DNA from 3 places in the Saliniradius amylolyticus genome. Region 1 is predicted to be linked to each of the others. Evidence: predicted binding sites of a transcription regulator. Region 1 holds the regulator's gene; each other region holds the start of a gene.
What was found. The regulator FNR, encoded in region 1, switches genes on or off when oxygen is low (the NO sensors DNR and NnrR bind a similar motif). The targets are predictions, from matches to a motif close to TTGATCTAGATCAA.
Positions count from the first base shown of each region.

Region 2: a site for FNR is predicted at 1,444-1,457, ahead of HMF8227_RS01925 (YgaP family membrane protein). Genes of this name have one in related genera too.
Region 3: a site for FNR is predicted at 765-778, ahead of HMF8227_RS03250 (glutamate-cysteine ligase family protein). Genes of this name have one in related genera too.

Region 1 is NZ_CP029347.1:1,571,257-1,573,457, forward strand. Features, by position in the region: gene ccoS (cbb3-type cytochrome oxidase assembly protein CcoS) at 1-187, shown strand, start outside; gene HMF8227_RS07375 (sulfite exporter TauE/SafE family protein) at 171-842, shown strand; gene fnr (fumarate/nitrate reduction transcriptional regulator Fnr) at 878-1,624, shown strand; gene uspE (universal stress protein UspE) at 1,965-2,201, shown strand, end outside.
Region 2 is NZ_CP029347.1:380,112-382,312, forward strand. Features, by position in the region: gene HMF8227_RS01915 (hypothetical protein) at 1-606, opposite strand, end outside; gene HMF8227_RS01920 (hypothetical protein) at 813-1,004, shown strand; gene HMF8227_RS01925 (YgaP family membrane protein) at 1,141-1,356, opposite strand; gene HMF8227_RS01930 (MalY/PatB family protein) at 1,528-2,201, shown strand, end outside.
Region 3 is NZ_CP029347.1:670,390-672,590, forward strand. Features, by position in the region: gene HMF8227_RS03240 (M48 family metallopeptidase) at 1-64, shown strand, start outside; gene HMF8227_RS15225 (hypothetical protein) at 151-282, opposite strand; gene HMF8227_RS15015 (hypothetical protein) at 461-652, shown strand; gene HMF8227_RS03250 (glutamate-cysteine ligase family protein) at 853-2,201, shown strand, end outside.

The sequences.
Region 1 (2,201 bases):
CATTATCTATGTGTTGATTCCTCTGGCAATACTGCTGGTAGCCGTAGCCGTGATGGTATTTTTCTGGGCAGTAAAGAGCGGTCAGTTCGACGATCTGGAGCGTCACGGCTCGAGCATCCTATTTGACGAAGACGACACACCCTCTCAATCAAAGCGCAAACCGAACGACGATGGCCCCAGAGATTAGCCTGCTATCGGCGCTTCTTATCGGTTTAGCCGGCGGTATACACTGCATCGGTATGTGTGGCGGCGTGGTCGGTGCACTCAGTTACGCGATTCCCCGGGGCCGTTCCCACTGGCCCTACGTGCTTGGTTACAACGTCGGCCGGATTGCCAGCTACACCCTGGCAGGCACCTTAGCGGGCGCCTTAGGTAGCACCGCGGGCGCGCATCTTCCTCTGGGACCTTATATTCTTAATACCATAAGTGGTTTATTACTGTTGGCCATGGGTCTGTACTTGGGCAACTGGTGGCGAGGACTGACGTATTTAGAACGGCTGGGAGGCAGAGTCTGGCGGCACATTGCCCCGCTGTCTAAGTCTTTGTTGCCATTTCGCTCACCGCTGGCTGCCTTGCCCTATGGGTTAGTCTGGGGATGGCTTCCCTGTGGATTGGTATATTCCACCTTAAGTTGGTCGGTCGCTTCTGGTTCCGCTATTCAAGGCGCCCAAATTATGCTGCTTTTCGGACTCGGTACGCTACCGACACTCATTGCGCTGGGAACACTCGGTCAGCAACTTCGGCAATGGCTAGGATTTCGGTGGGTACGTTCGACCTTAGCCCTGATATTAGTAATTTTTTCTTTGTGGGTACTTTTAAAGCCCTGGCTAGATTCGATATAGTGTGGAAAGAATAATATCAAGGTATAAAATCCGGTATGTCCAAGTTTTCCAGCGGTACCATTCACTGTCAGAACTGTAGCTTCAGTCAACTCTGTTTGCCCTTCTCGTTAAGTGAAAACGAAATGGCCAAGCTGGATGATATTATTCAGCGTAAACGCCCATTCCAGAAAAACGACACCCTGTTTCAATCGGGTGACCCGCTGACTAACTTATACGCGGTGCGAACCGGGACCTTCAAAACCTATACTGTCACTCCCGATGGTGAAGAACAGATTATTGGCTTTCATCTTCCCGGCGATGTGGTGGGTTTTGATGCCATTCAAAATAGTGCCCACCGCAGTACGGCTATGGCGTTAGAGACCGCCATGGTTTGTGAAATCCCCTACTCCACGCTGGAGAACCTCAGTGGCGATCTACCGCGATTGCGCCAGCAGGTAATGCGCATGATGAGCCAGGAGATTTTCGCCGATCAGGAGATGTTCCTGTTACTGAATAAACGTACCGCCACTCAACGGTTGGCTTTCTTCCTGTCACAGCTGGGTCGACGCTATGGCGAACGAGGCTTTTCGGCAAAGGAATTCAGACTGACCATGACCCGTGCCGAGATTGGTAACTTCCTGGGGTTGACGGTAGAAACCATCAGTCGCCTGCTAACTCGCTTCCAGCAGGAAGGCTTGATCCAGGTGGATGGCAAGCTTATTACCTTGCTGGACCCACGGCGACTGGAACAGAGTGTTGAGAACGTGGCGGCGCTGAAAAACCCCAATACACAAGCGTCCTAGTGTTAAGGGGTTTTTTACCCCTTTAATCATCTTTTTTGATGCCGTAAGAGCCACTCAGCTGCATTTAGCGCAGTCAGTGCGGCTTGTCACCGTAAGATACAGAACGGTGTTCTGGCATTCGCGCTTGCTTGGTTGAAATCACTTTCCCGCTTACGGCGCCTCTGAATTTCTCCTCCGCCCTTGCCCGCAAAGAACACGCCCAATCACCATGGCGACGCCGTTCTTAAAGCTCTCAGGCTTGATCCACCGCAAATTCAGACTATTGGCGAAAACTCCCTTTTGAACATACACTTAATGCCAGTTGTTTAACTTGCTATTAGCTGAGTAAGGTATTTAAAGGATGCTGGATTTCAATAATATTTTGGTGGTGGTCGACCCGACTGTCGAGCAGCAAAAGGCACTAAACCGAGCGGTCGAGCTGGCCAAGAAAACCGGGGCGGACATCACCGCCTTTTTGACCATTTATGACTTTTCTTACGAGATGACCACCATGCTGTCGGTGGAAGAACGAGAAACCATGCGACAGGCAGTGGTAGATGATCGCACCGAGTGGTTGAGTGAACTCATTACCAGCCAG
Region 2 (2,201 bases), 1.2 Mb from region 1:
TCTGTCCTGCAGTGCAGCCAGCAATATACCATTGTCGTTGACGCTGGTTTTCAGTGAAGCAAGTTGATTAAGCTGTTGCTGTACCTGTTTTTGGCCTTTGTCTAACTGGCTGAGGCTAGCCTGCATGCCATCGTCGGCTTTTTCCAGCTTAGCCAAGCTCTGCATCAGCTTGCTATTAAGCTCTTTGATCTCCGACTGGTTGCGCCGCCATGCTGAGGCCCAGAGTTTGTCCATCTCTGTCCATAAGGTGTCGGTTTTGTCTTTTACCTGCTTAAGCTCATCACGGATGGCATAGGCGGATTGACCAAACTCTTCGTCGGTGGCGGAGATCTGCTGCTGTAACTCGTCCAGTCGCTGCTGGGTCTGCGTCAAGGCCTGTTGCTGTTGCTGGTTAATCGAATACAGCCAGCCAGAAAAGCCGAGACTGATGAGCACCAAAATTAAGCTGATGATAGCAACTTTTGAGCTGCCACCGGAAGGGGACGGTTGATCGCTGTCGAGATTGCCCGATGGCGGTGGTGAGCCGCTGGGACGGCGGCGAAATACGTCCAGATCATCCTGGTCTAAGCGTATTTGAGGTTCTTTCTTGTCGTCTTGTTGGCTCATAAGCTTAAAGTGGTTGGTTAACTCATCCTAGAGTGCCACAAAATGACAACAAATTTGAGCCCTACGGAGGAGTAATTTCATAATTGAGTTTCAGTGGCGTTATGCACCGTAAATAGGCTGGGTTTTTGATCTACCGCACTCTGATTTTAATTTTGTTTAGGGCATAATACGGCTCTGGATTTGTTGAACGTGGGTTAAGGTGAATTATGGGCAATTGGATTGACGCTATCGTCTTTGGTGTGGCGCTGGTTGCGTTTGCATTGGGTTTGGCCAGTATCATCATGGCGGGTGTAGGCCCCTCTGAGTCGGGACAGGCGGCGATGAAGAACAAAGTCGAATATGGTTTTTTCGGTGTCACCGGGCTGGTGCTTTGCGTGCTGTTTCTCTACGCACTGTAATTGACTGAATTACAATAGAGCAATACAAAAGCCGCAGTATCAGACGCTGTAATGTAAGAACGCCCCTGGTTGTTATGGGCGGCTTGACGGCCAGTCTGAGCTTTGCGGCTTTTTTTGTTGTTAAGGGGGTAGAGAATTAATGCGCCACCTTATGGTAAGTATCCACCCCGAGTAGTTTGTACAGCGGGCAAACACCCACCGACACACTGACCCAAAGTGCGGCACCAACGGCGACGAAAATCAGATTTACCGCGGTCGGAAAAATTTGCTCAACGGCCAGTGCTAACAGGACGCAAGCCACCATGGAGCGAATAGCGCTGTCTAATACACCAACATTATCTCGTTCTTTCATCGTCACTCTCCTTTTTTGGGATAGTGATAGTTTGACTCACAACAGGAAAATGACTTTGATGCTGGTCAAATTCGGCTGTGTCATAAGTTGTTCCAGATCAAGGTTGTGCGCGGGCTGAAAAGCGCTCTATAGTGTGGCCTTTAATCGGCATTGAATCGAAAAAGGTACGCCATGACAGAACACTTTGACCAGGAAATCGACCGCACGCGCCATTATTCTTTTAAATGGGAAAAATATCGCGGTCAGGATGTGTTGCCTATGTGGGTGGCGGATACCGAGTTTCGTTGCGCGGAGCCGATACTTCAGGCTCTGAGGGAGCGAGTCGACCATGGTCTTCTCGGTTATACCTTGCCGAACCAATATGAGCCCGGCAAAGAGGCCGTTATACGTTGGCTGAAGAAACAGCATGGCTGGCAGGTTGAGCCGGATTGGATTGTCTGGAACCCTGGTGTGTGCCCGGCTTTTAATGTCGCTTGTCAGGCCTATGCTGAGCCGGGTGATAAGGTTCTGGTTCAGACTCCTAACTATCCGCCCTTGTTGGCGGCGCCAGGGTTTAACCAAATGCAGCGGGTGGAAGTGAACACGGTCGAGCAAGATGGTCGGTGGATGATCGATCTAGAGCAGCTGGAAAAGGAAGCCGCCGATCCCAAGGCCAAACTGCTGATCCTGTGTAACCCAATGAACCCGGTAGGAACGGTGCTGACCGAGTCCGAGCTCAAGCAAGTCGCCAGTATTTGTGAACGCAACAATGTGGTGCTTTGCTCCGATGAAGTGCACTGCGATCTGGTTTTGGACGAGCAGGCAACACATATTCCGGCCGGTAAGCTGGATGCCCTGTCAGAGCG
Region 3 (2,201 bases), 900 kb from region 1:
GGTAAGCTGGCTCAGCACCCATCCTGAGGTTGCCGAACGTATTGAGCGGCTAGCTGAACGCTAGCCGGACCCGGCCTAAGGAGGGGTAACGGGGTCAAGTCTTGCATTTTGCAACAGCTCGACTGATAAAAAGAGTCGTATCAAAATAAATCACAACACCGTCGCTTTAACCCTCCTCGCCGATAGCTGAAAGCCGCCGGGCCTGAGCAGCTTATTGACCACCGACAGGCGCGGGTCGGTATTGCCTTTTTCGATGTCCCGCAGAGTTTTATCCGACACCATCCTAAATTCTGTGTATGGCACGTTGTACCCTAGTTTAATGCTGGTCGCTTTCATGAAGTTTTCTATTGAATGAGCGTCTTCGGTGAGCACGTTTTTCGCTGCAACCCCATTGTTCCTCATCACGCCAGTTCGCATTATGAATATTTATCTTTAACAACCTAAGCATCGGGTCGAGGGCTTGTTACAGGCATTACGGCTACTGGAGTTTCTAAGCCAGGAAGCGATCCAGGCGATGATTGAACAGGAGCACCAGCGGGTGTTTGATGAGACGGTGTCAGAGCGTCGGGCTCGCAACCGCAAGCTGGCGGAGATCAAAGCGACTTCGCCGGATAAGTATTTCGACATTCCCGCAATTGAACGTAAGCCCTGACCGTTCAGTAATAATGAAGGCGGCACAACGCCAGGCTATGTGACCTGAATCATCAACTTCAGATCCCGGGAATAACACTCAGGGTTGGCCGCCATCATTGTTCATCCACCCGTTGATCCAGCACAAAGGTGCCAATCCGCCGCTCTGACTATACTTATCCCTGATGGTATGACTTATGTCTTTGCACATGGGATAAATAAATGGGTCGGGAGATAGACAGAGACACCTTCAGTCACGAGGATGAAGTGCAGTTCTGTAACAAGCTGGACGCCCAGCTTGGCGCATTGAAAGAGCGACTGGAGCGGCCTGGGTTTTCCTCCGGTCCGGCGAGTCTGGGCGCTGAAGTCGAGCTGTATATTATTGACAAGGATGGCTGTCCGGCTGCGCTGAATACCGAGCTGTTAGACGCCATGCAAAGCCCTCTGCTCACCGAAGAGCTGAACCGTTTTAATCTTGAGATTAACCTTTCGCCAGTGTCGGCTTCTGGCACACCGTTTACGACGATGCAGAAAGAGTTGGCTGCGGTCTTAACCCGATTAAAGGCCGATGCTGCAGCATTCGATGCCCGTATCGTCTCGATCGGGATTTTGCCCACCCTAAGCCGCAGTGATTTGAGCCGGGAGTACATGACCGATCTGCCGCGCTACCGGGCATTAACTAATAGCCTGACCGGAGACAAAACCGGCGCATTCAGCCTGGATATCAATGCTGCCGAATCGCTGAAGATGCAGTCCGATGAACTCACGCTGGAGGGAGCCAACACTTCTTTTCAGGTGCATCTGAAGGTGCCGGCGGGGCGGTTTGCCGATTACTACAATGCCGCCCAGCTGGTAACGCCTTTGGTGATGGCGGTTTCAGGCAATTCGCCCACATTTTTGGGCAAACGGCTGTGGCAAGAAACGCGTATCGCCTTGTTTAAACAATGCATTGATGACCGGGACACAAAAAATAGCAGTTGGCGGCAACCGGCCCGGGTGAGTTTTGGCCATGGCTGGGTGCATCACAGCGCCTGGGAGTTATTTGCCCAGAATGTGTCACTGTACCCGCCCCTGATCCCCTATGTTTTTCCGGATTCTGCAGCGTTCGCCGAGCTGTGTTTGCATCATGGTACGGTGTGGTCTTGGAACAGAGCGGTGTTCGACGCCTCCGCAGACGGGCACCTCAGAATCGAATTCCGTGCGCTGCCGTCTGGCCCGACTCTGACCGATATGATGGCGAACGCCGCCTTTCTGACCGGGCTGACGGTGGCCTACGCCGAAAAAATCCGCGGATTGCTGCCCGCCATTCCTTTCCGGTACGCCGAGTACAACTTTTATCGGGCGGCAAAAGACGGACTCTCTGCAAACATCCTGTGGCCCAGACTAAAACAACATGGAGTGAGTGAGTCGCCGGTGCGGAAGATTTTACCGGCTCAACTGAGTATCGCGGCCGAGGGGCTGCGCCAGCTTGGCGTAGACAGTGCCGAAACCGACGCCATGATCAGGGTTATTGAGCAGCGACTGGCCAGCGGCCAGACCGGGGCGGCCTGGCAGTTGGCGCAACTGGCTCG